Planctellipticum variicoloris: one gene and its partner. The main gene of each other region encodes a partner of the protein of the gene in region 2 in a complex. Links are inferred from orthologs where the notes say so. Each region holds a gene or a part of one and is shown on either strand. Other genes may lie near its edges.

Region 1 (3,271 bases), 470 kb from region 2 along the record:
GGACTCAGTCCGGTTGAGGTACTTGACGAACTCGACGATCCCGTCGGGATAGTAGAAATCGTCCTTCTGGCCGCTGCGTTCGTCTTCGATGGCGATGCGGACGCCTGCACTCAGGAAGGCGAGTTCCTGGGCGCGTTTGGCCAGCGTCTCGTAGACGTATTTCGTGTCGGAGAAGATCTCCGGGTCGGCCTTGAAGGTGATTTTCGTACCGGTGGCGTCGCTCTTGCCGAGCTTTTTCAGGTCCGAGACGACCTTGCCGCGCACGAAGTCCATGCTCCAGACGTGGCCTTCGCGGCGGACTTCGGCTTCGAGCCATTCGGCGAGGGCGTTGACCGCCTTGATGCCGACGCCGTGCAGGCCGCCGGTGCCGAGCTTGTAGCCCCCTTCGCGGTCGAATTTTCCGCCGGCGTGAATATTGGTGAAGACCACTTCCAGGGCAGACTTGTTGCCCTTGTCGGGCATGACGCCGACAGGGATGCCGCGACCGTCGTCCTGGACGGTGACGCTGCCGTCGGCGTGGATCTTGACCGAGATCTGTTTAGCGTAGCCGGCGACGCATTCGTCGATCGAGTTATCGATCAGTTCGTAGACGAGGTGGTGCAGCCCGAGCGTCCCGGTATCGCCGATGTACATGGCGGGACGATGGCGGATGCCGTCGATCCCTTCGAGGACGCGGAGATCCTTTTCGCTGTAATCGCTGCCGGGGACAACGGGTTCACTGCCGGGAGTTTCGGTCGTCTCTGACAAAATCGAGGCTCCTGTCACAAAGGTCCGCGGAGGGTTCTCGCGGAGATTCAATCAGGCGGTCGCGTCGCCGGTTCCCTGGATCAGCGACCAGCCAACTGGAATTTCAAACTGCGAATCTGCAGCCGCGGATACTGAGCCTGGAGCTTTCCGGCCAGATCGGCGGCATGAAAGGAAGCGAGCTGGCTGAGAAGGGCAGCGCTGCCGACGGACACGTGCAGCACCCCTTTCTGAATTTTGAGCGGCTTCGCCAGGGAAGCCCATTCCGGTTCCGCCACGGCTTCCCAGGCCCGTTGCAGGTCGTCGTGCCCCTGCTTGCGGGCGAATCCGCGAAGGGCAATCAGCTCCGCCAGCGCCATCGACAGCGGTTGCGGATCCCGCGATCCGCCCGCGGACACAGAACCGGCCTGAGCCATCACTAGTCTCGCGAAAGGGGCATGATGACGTAGGAGTAGCCGTCGTCGGTCGCGAGGACCGCGGCACTCTCGTGATCGATGAGCTGAAACTTGACCGACGTCCCGCCGTCGAGGACGCGAAGAAAGTCCGAGATATACCGGGGATCGAACGTGATGGTCAGGTCGGCGTCGTCGTAGGAAATCGGCAGTTCGATCTTGGACTGGCCGACGTCGGCCGCCTGGCTGCTGAGTCGGAGAACGCCTTTCGAGAAGGTGAAATCGACCCCCCGGCTTTCTTCGTTGGTCACGATCTGCGACTGGCGGACTGCGGAGTAGAAGGGGGAGGCGACCAGTTCGACGGTGGAGTTGAAGGTGGTCGGGAGCACCTTGCGATAGTCCGGGAAGCGTCCCTGGACGAGCTGGCTGGAGATGACCGTCCCGCCGCAGCGGAAGGCGATGTCGTTCGGGTGGACCGCGATCTGCACGTCCTGCTCGGCGTCTCCGAGGCAGCGTTCGACGAGCGTCATGGCCTTGGAGGGGACGACCGGGGCCGTTGCGGCGACCTGCGGCGAACCGTTCGCAGAGCAGACGCCGTGCATCAGGGCCAGCCGGCGACTGTCGGTGGCTGCGAGGGTGATTCGTTCGGAGGAGAGTTCCATCAGCACGCCGCCGAGTGCGTAGCGGGTGCTTTCGACGTCGGTGGCAAAAATGGTCCTGCGGATCATCTGCCGCAGAATCGCGGCGGGAACGACGAAGAAATCTTCGTCTTCAAAACCCGCCACGGGCGGAAAGTCGGCGGGATCTTCGGCGGAAAGGCGGAACTCGCTGTACCCGCAGCGAATCCAGACGGCGTCGCCGGTGATTTCCAGACGGACGGTGTCGTCGCTCAGTTCGCGGAGGATGGACAGGACGCGGGCGGTGGGCAGGAGAGTTTCGCCGAGCGATTCGGTTTCGACGCCTGCCACTTCAACGCGCATGCTGATTTCGGAGTCGGTGCCGACGAGCATCGCCTGTCCGCGACCGACCTGCAGCTTGACGTTTTTGAGAATGTCTTTCGTGGTCCGACTGGGGACCACGCCGCTGACCGCCTGAAACGCCGACGTCAACGATCCACGCTGGCATTGTAACTGCATGGCTGGTCGGTACTTTCGCTTCCAGAAAGGAGTCCGCGCGCCGGTATCAGACCCCCCTGACTCCGTCGGGTTCGCGGAAGGCGGCAGTATAACGGATTTTGGGCGTCCGGGTCACTCTACGACCACTCTTTTCCGCAGAGTTTGCCGGACCCGGAAACTGTTCAGAAATCGAAACGCCGGGCCAGCTTGTGGCGCGGCGGGTGTTCGGGTCGAAGGCGGGCGTGTTCAGGTACTGCTGGGGGTCCGCCAGTTGCGGGAGTCGCGGAGGAGGAGGTCGTCGGCCGAACGGGGACCCCACGAGCCGGCGCGGTAGGGTTCGGGGACCGTCTGGTGGCGGCTCCAGTACTCGAGGACGGGGGTCACAAATTGCCAGGCGGCTTCGAGCTCGTCGGTGCGGAGGAAGAGGGTGGAGTCGCCGCGGAGCACGTCGAGCAGGAGTCGTTCGTAGGCTTCGGGCAGGGCCTGCTTGAAGGTTGCGTCGTAGTTGAAGTCCATCGTGACGGGATGGATCTGGTAGTTCATGCCGGGTCGCTTGGTCGAGAACGACAGCTTGATGGATTCGCTGGGCTGGATGCGGAATACGAGCCGGTTGGGTCGGGCGCCGACCAGATCGCAGATGTCCCCCTCGCATTCGACGGTGCTGAAGAGGTTCAGCGGCGGCAGCTTGAACTGGATGGCGATCTCGGAAACGCGGGACGGCATCCGCTTGCCGGTGCGGAGATAGAACGGCACGCCGGCCCAGCGCCAGTTGTCGACCTGGACTTTCATGGCCACGTAGGTTTCGGTGCGGCTGTCGGGGGGGATGCGTTCTTCGGACAGGTAGCTGGCGGCGGGCTTTCCGTCGACGACTCCCGCGGAGTATTGGCCGGGGATGACCCAGGACGCGACGTCGCCGCGGTTTCCGCCGGACAGGGCTTTGAGGACCTTCAGCTTTTCGTCGTGGAGATCTCGCGCGCCGAAGAGCGCCGGGGGTTCCATGGCGATCAGGCAAAGGAGCTG
Region 2 (3,304 bases):
CCATCACGATTTCGCGGATCTCGGCCGTCCGAATCCGATGCAGCAGAGCGTCGATCGTCAGGTCGTCGGGACCAACGCCGCTCAGCGGGGAAATCCGGCCCCCGAGGACGTGGTAGACGCCGTGAAAAATCCCGGCGGCTTCGAGCGCCAGCAGGTCGCGGGGTTGCTCGACCACGCAGACGACATGCTGATCGCGACGGGGATCGCGACAGATGTCGCAGATTTCGCCCTCGGTCCGGTTGAAGCAGATCTTGCAGGGATGTACCGATTGTTTGACCCGGCGGATCGAATCGGCCAGCGCCTGGGCGGCCGACGCGGGCAAATCCAGCACGTGGTTGGCCAGACGCTCCGCCGACTTCCGCCCGATTCCGGGCAGCGAAGCGAACTGCTCAATCAGATTTCCCACCGCTTCACCGTAGGGGTGCCGAGCGGTTTCATTCACACGGGCCATGCTGTCGTTCCTGGAGTTCCATTCCTGCGGAGCCGGCTATCGGGGAGCTCCGCCCAAGCCCAGGCCTGCGAGCATTTCCGAGATTCCCGGCAGTTTCAGCCCGCCAGTCGCCTGCTGCATCTCCTCGGCCGCAGCGGCTCGCGCCTGGCCGATTGCGTCATTCGCCGCCGCGACGACGAGCTGCTCGACCGTCCGCGGATTGCCGGCTGCGAGTAGCGCGGGATCGATCCGGCAGTTCAGCACTTCGTTCTGGCCATTGACCTCGATCTCGACCTGCCCGCCGGGCGCACGACCCGTGCAGCGTCGGCCGGCCAGACGTTCCTGGACCCCCTTCATGTGGGCCGACATCGACTGGGCCTGCTGGAGCAGGGCGGTCAGGTTTCCCAGTTGCTTGAACATGACTGTCTATTCCTCGGGCAGGTCTCCGCCAGCCGGGGCCTCGACCACCTCGGCCAGAACCTCCTGCCGGAGCCAGCGCTCGATCCCGAAGGTTTTCGCAACTTCCTGGACCAGCGGGTCTTCGGGTGACTCCACCACTTTGCGTCGACTGTTCGTCGGCTGAGCGGGCTGAGGTTTGGCTTCTGGAGCTTCGGTGACCACGGTACGGAACTGAATCCGTACGTCCTGGCCAGTCAGCTCTTTGACCAAACTCTCTAGCCGGGCTTGGACTTCCGGCCGCTCGCACGCCTTCCGTCCGATATCATAGCTCGCAGAAAATGAGAAATCCAGTCGATTTGGTCCGGAAATTGCAGTTGACACGACTTTCGCCAGGTGAGTCCCAGTCATGTCGGTCAAGCGGGACAACATGAGGCGGTGCAGTTCCGCCTCAAGTCCCGGCTGAAATGCGATCACCGGGGGGGGCGCCGCAGCCTCGATTGGAGCCGGATCTCGACTCCCAGTCACCGGCGAATCCGCACCTGAAGCCACCTCCGCCGGAGGGGGCGTCAGTCGCTCATTTTTTTTTTGCGCTGGCAGGCTTGGGGCCGGAACAGGGCTCGTCGAGGCCGCCAGCCGAGGTGGCGGAGCACTCGTCGGACGGGCGGTTCCGCTGGCGACAACGGCATTGCCCGCCTTGAGTTGCGACAGAAGGTCGTCGAGTCGCTCCATATCGGCCAGCAGCGACAGCCGGACGAGAGCCAGCTCGGCGAGCGCCCGACCGTATGTCACCCGCTGCATCCGGCCCTTGGTATCGGCGAAGATCTGCAACGCCGCTACCACGTTCTCCAGACCCCAGCGCCGGGACTGTTCCTGGAGCTTCGGCAGGCAATCCCGCCCCACGCTCAAAAGCTGAACGCCCTCGGCTCCACAGGCAGCGACCATCAGATCCCGGAAATAATTCAACAACTGGTCGGTGAAAGCCTCCAGTTGCACCCCATCATTCAACGCGACTTGAAATTGTGACAAGGCCGCATCGCGCCGCCGGTCGATCATCGCCTCGATCAGATCAATCAACCGCTGGTCGGGCGCCGTCCCCAGCAGGCGATGGACGTCGGCTGCAGTGATGTGCTGCGCGCCGAAGGCCAGGAGCTGGTCGAACAGGGACTGGCTGTCACGCATTGAACCGGCCGCCCGCCGGGCAACCAGCTCCAGGGCCTCCTGGTCGACCGTGAAGCCTTCTGCCTCAGCGAGCTGCGACAGGCGAATTTCAATGTTGTCGGTAGAAATCGTTCCGAAATCGAACCGCTGGCAGCGGGACAGAATCGTGTCGGGGACTTTATTCGGCTCGGTCGTGCAGAAGACGAATTTGACGAGCGGCGGCGGTTCTTCCAGCGTCTTCAGGAGGGCGTTGAACGCCTCCTTCGTCAGCATGTGAACTTCGTCGATAATGTAGACTTTGTACTTCGACCGCATCGAGCGGACGTTGACGTTCGCCCGCAGCGAGCGGATGTCGTCGATGCCGCGATTCGAGGCGCCGTCGATCTCGGACACGTCAACGTCGTTGCCCGCGGAAATGCCCCGGCAGATCTCGCACTCGTTGCAGGGGACGCCGTCTTTGGTGTTTGGACAGTTCAGGGCCTTTGCGAATATCCGGGCCATCGACGTCTTGCCGACGCCCCGCGCCCCGGTGAAGAGATAGGCGTGGGCGACTCGGTTTTCGAGGATGGCGTTGCGCAGCGTCTGAGCGATGCGCTCCTGGCCGACGACTTCCGAAAACGTCTGCGGGCGGAAGCGTCGAGCGAGTGCGGTGTATTGCGTATCCATGCCGGCAAAGTCCCGGGAAAAGCCGCCCCGGCGGATGGCCGAACAGGCAGACTGCGGAGAGCTTGCCGGGGCCGTCGCATGGTACCATTTCGCCCGCGCCGCGGCAGGGGACTCAGCCCGATTGGCGGTCCGTGCGGCTCGATTGCAAAAAAGGAACGGGGAGCCGCAAAGCTGCCTCCGTCCGCACCTGAGAACCAACTGCTTAGGGCTGCTTCAGTTACGACCTGACCCGGTTCACACGGCCTCACCGCGAAAAGAGGCAGCTTTCCGACTCCCCGCCTGCCGACGCAATGCGAAGGCCCGAAAGGCCACAGTCCCAGTATTTGTTTCCGCCGCCGGAAGTCAAGTTCGCACAGGGAATTCGGTCGACTTTGGCGGCGGCCTGGACGGAACGCGAGCAGGTCGGTTTGGACCGGTCAGGGTTCCGGTCGGACGGGATTTCGGTAAGATTCAGGCTCAGGCTGCCTTCGGGCATCGGGCTGCCGGTCCGGCAGTCATTAAGTCGACTTCGTTTTTTGTCCGTTTCAGCGAGGGTTTCCGCCGGATGGCCGTGTTGATGCAGATCAGGAACGCCCATAAGAATTATGGGTCGCAGGTGTTGCTGGACGGAGCGGAAGCTGCGCTGACGGAAGACGTCAAGGTGGGGTTTGT

Evidence for each region.
Region 1: the proteins of dnaX (region 2) and dnaN are in contact, whole or in part, in a cryo-EM structure (PDB 8GIZ), measured with the Escherichia coli proteins. The link is inferred for Planctellipticum variicoloris from one-to-one orthologs.

What each region holds. Positions count from the first base shown.
Region 1 is NZ_CP130886.1:1,616,213-1,619,483, reverse strand. What follows is about bases 218-3,173. They hold dnaN (DNA polymerase III subunit beta), read right to left. Parts: upstream 2,273-3,173; coding sequence 1,163-2,272; downstream 218-1,162. Other genes in these bases: zwf (glucose-6-phosphate dehydrogenase), read right to left, coding at 2,498-3,173; SH412_RS06385 (DUF721 domain-containing protein), read right to left, coding at 828-1,160; SH412_RS06390 (DNA gyrase subunit B), read right to left, coding at 218-747. In the rest of the region: more of SH412_RS06390, read right to left, coding at 1-217; more of zwf, read right to left, coding at 3,174-3,271. UniProt on the Escherichia coli protein: Confers DNA tethering and processivity to DNA polymerases and other proteins. Acts as a clamp, forming a ring around DNA (a reaction catalyzed by the clamp-loading complex) which diffuses in an ATP-independent manner freely and bidirectionally along dsDNA.
Region 2 is NZ_CP130886.1:1,144,363-1,147,666, forward strand. What follows is about bases 256-3,244. They hold dnaX (DNA polymerase III subunit gamma/tau), read right to left. Parts: upstream 2,654-3,244; coding sequence 857-2,653; downstream 256-856. Other genes in these bases: recR (recombination mediator RecR), read right to left, coding at 256-451; SH412_RS04530 (YbaB/EbfC family nucleoid-associated protein), read right to left, coding at 488-850; SH412_RS04545 (ABC-F family ATP-binding cassette domain-containing protein), read left to right, coding at 3,198-3,244. Outside these bases: more of recR, read right to left, coding at 1-255; more of SH412_RS04545, read left to right, coding at 3,245-3,304. UniProt on the Escherichia coli protein: Part of the beta sliding clamp loading complex, which hydrolyzes ATP to load the beta clamp onto primed DNA to form the DNA replication pre-initiation complex.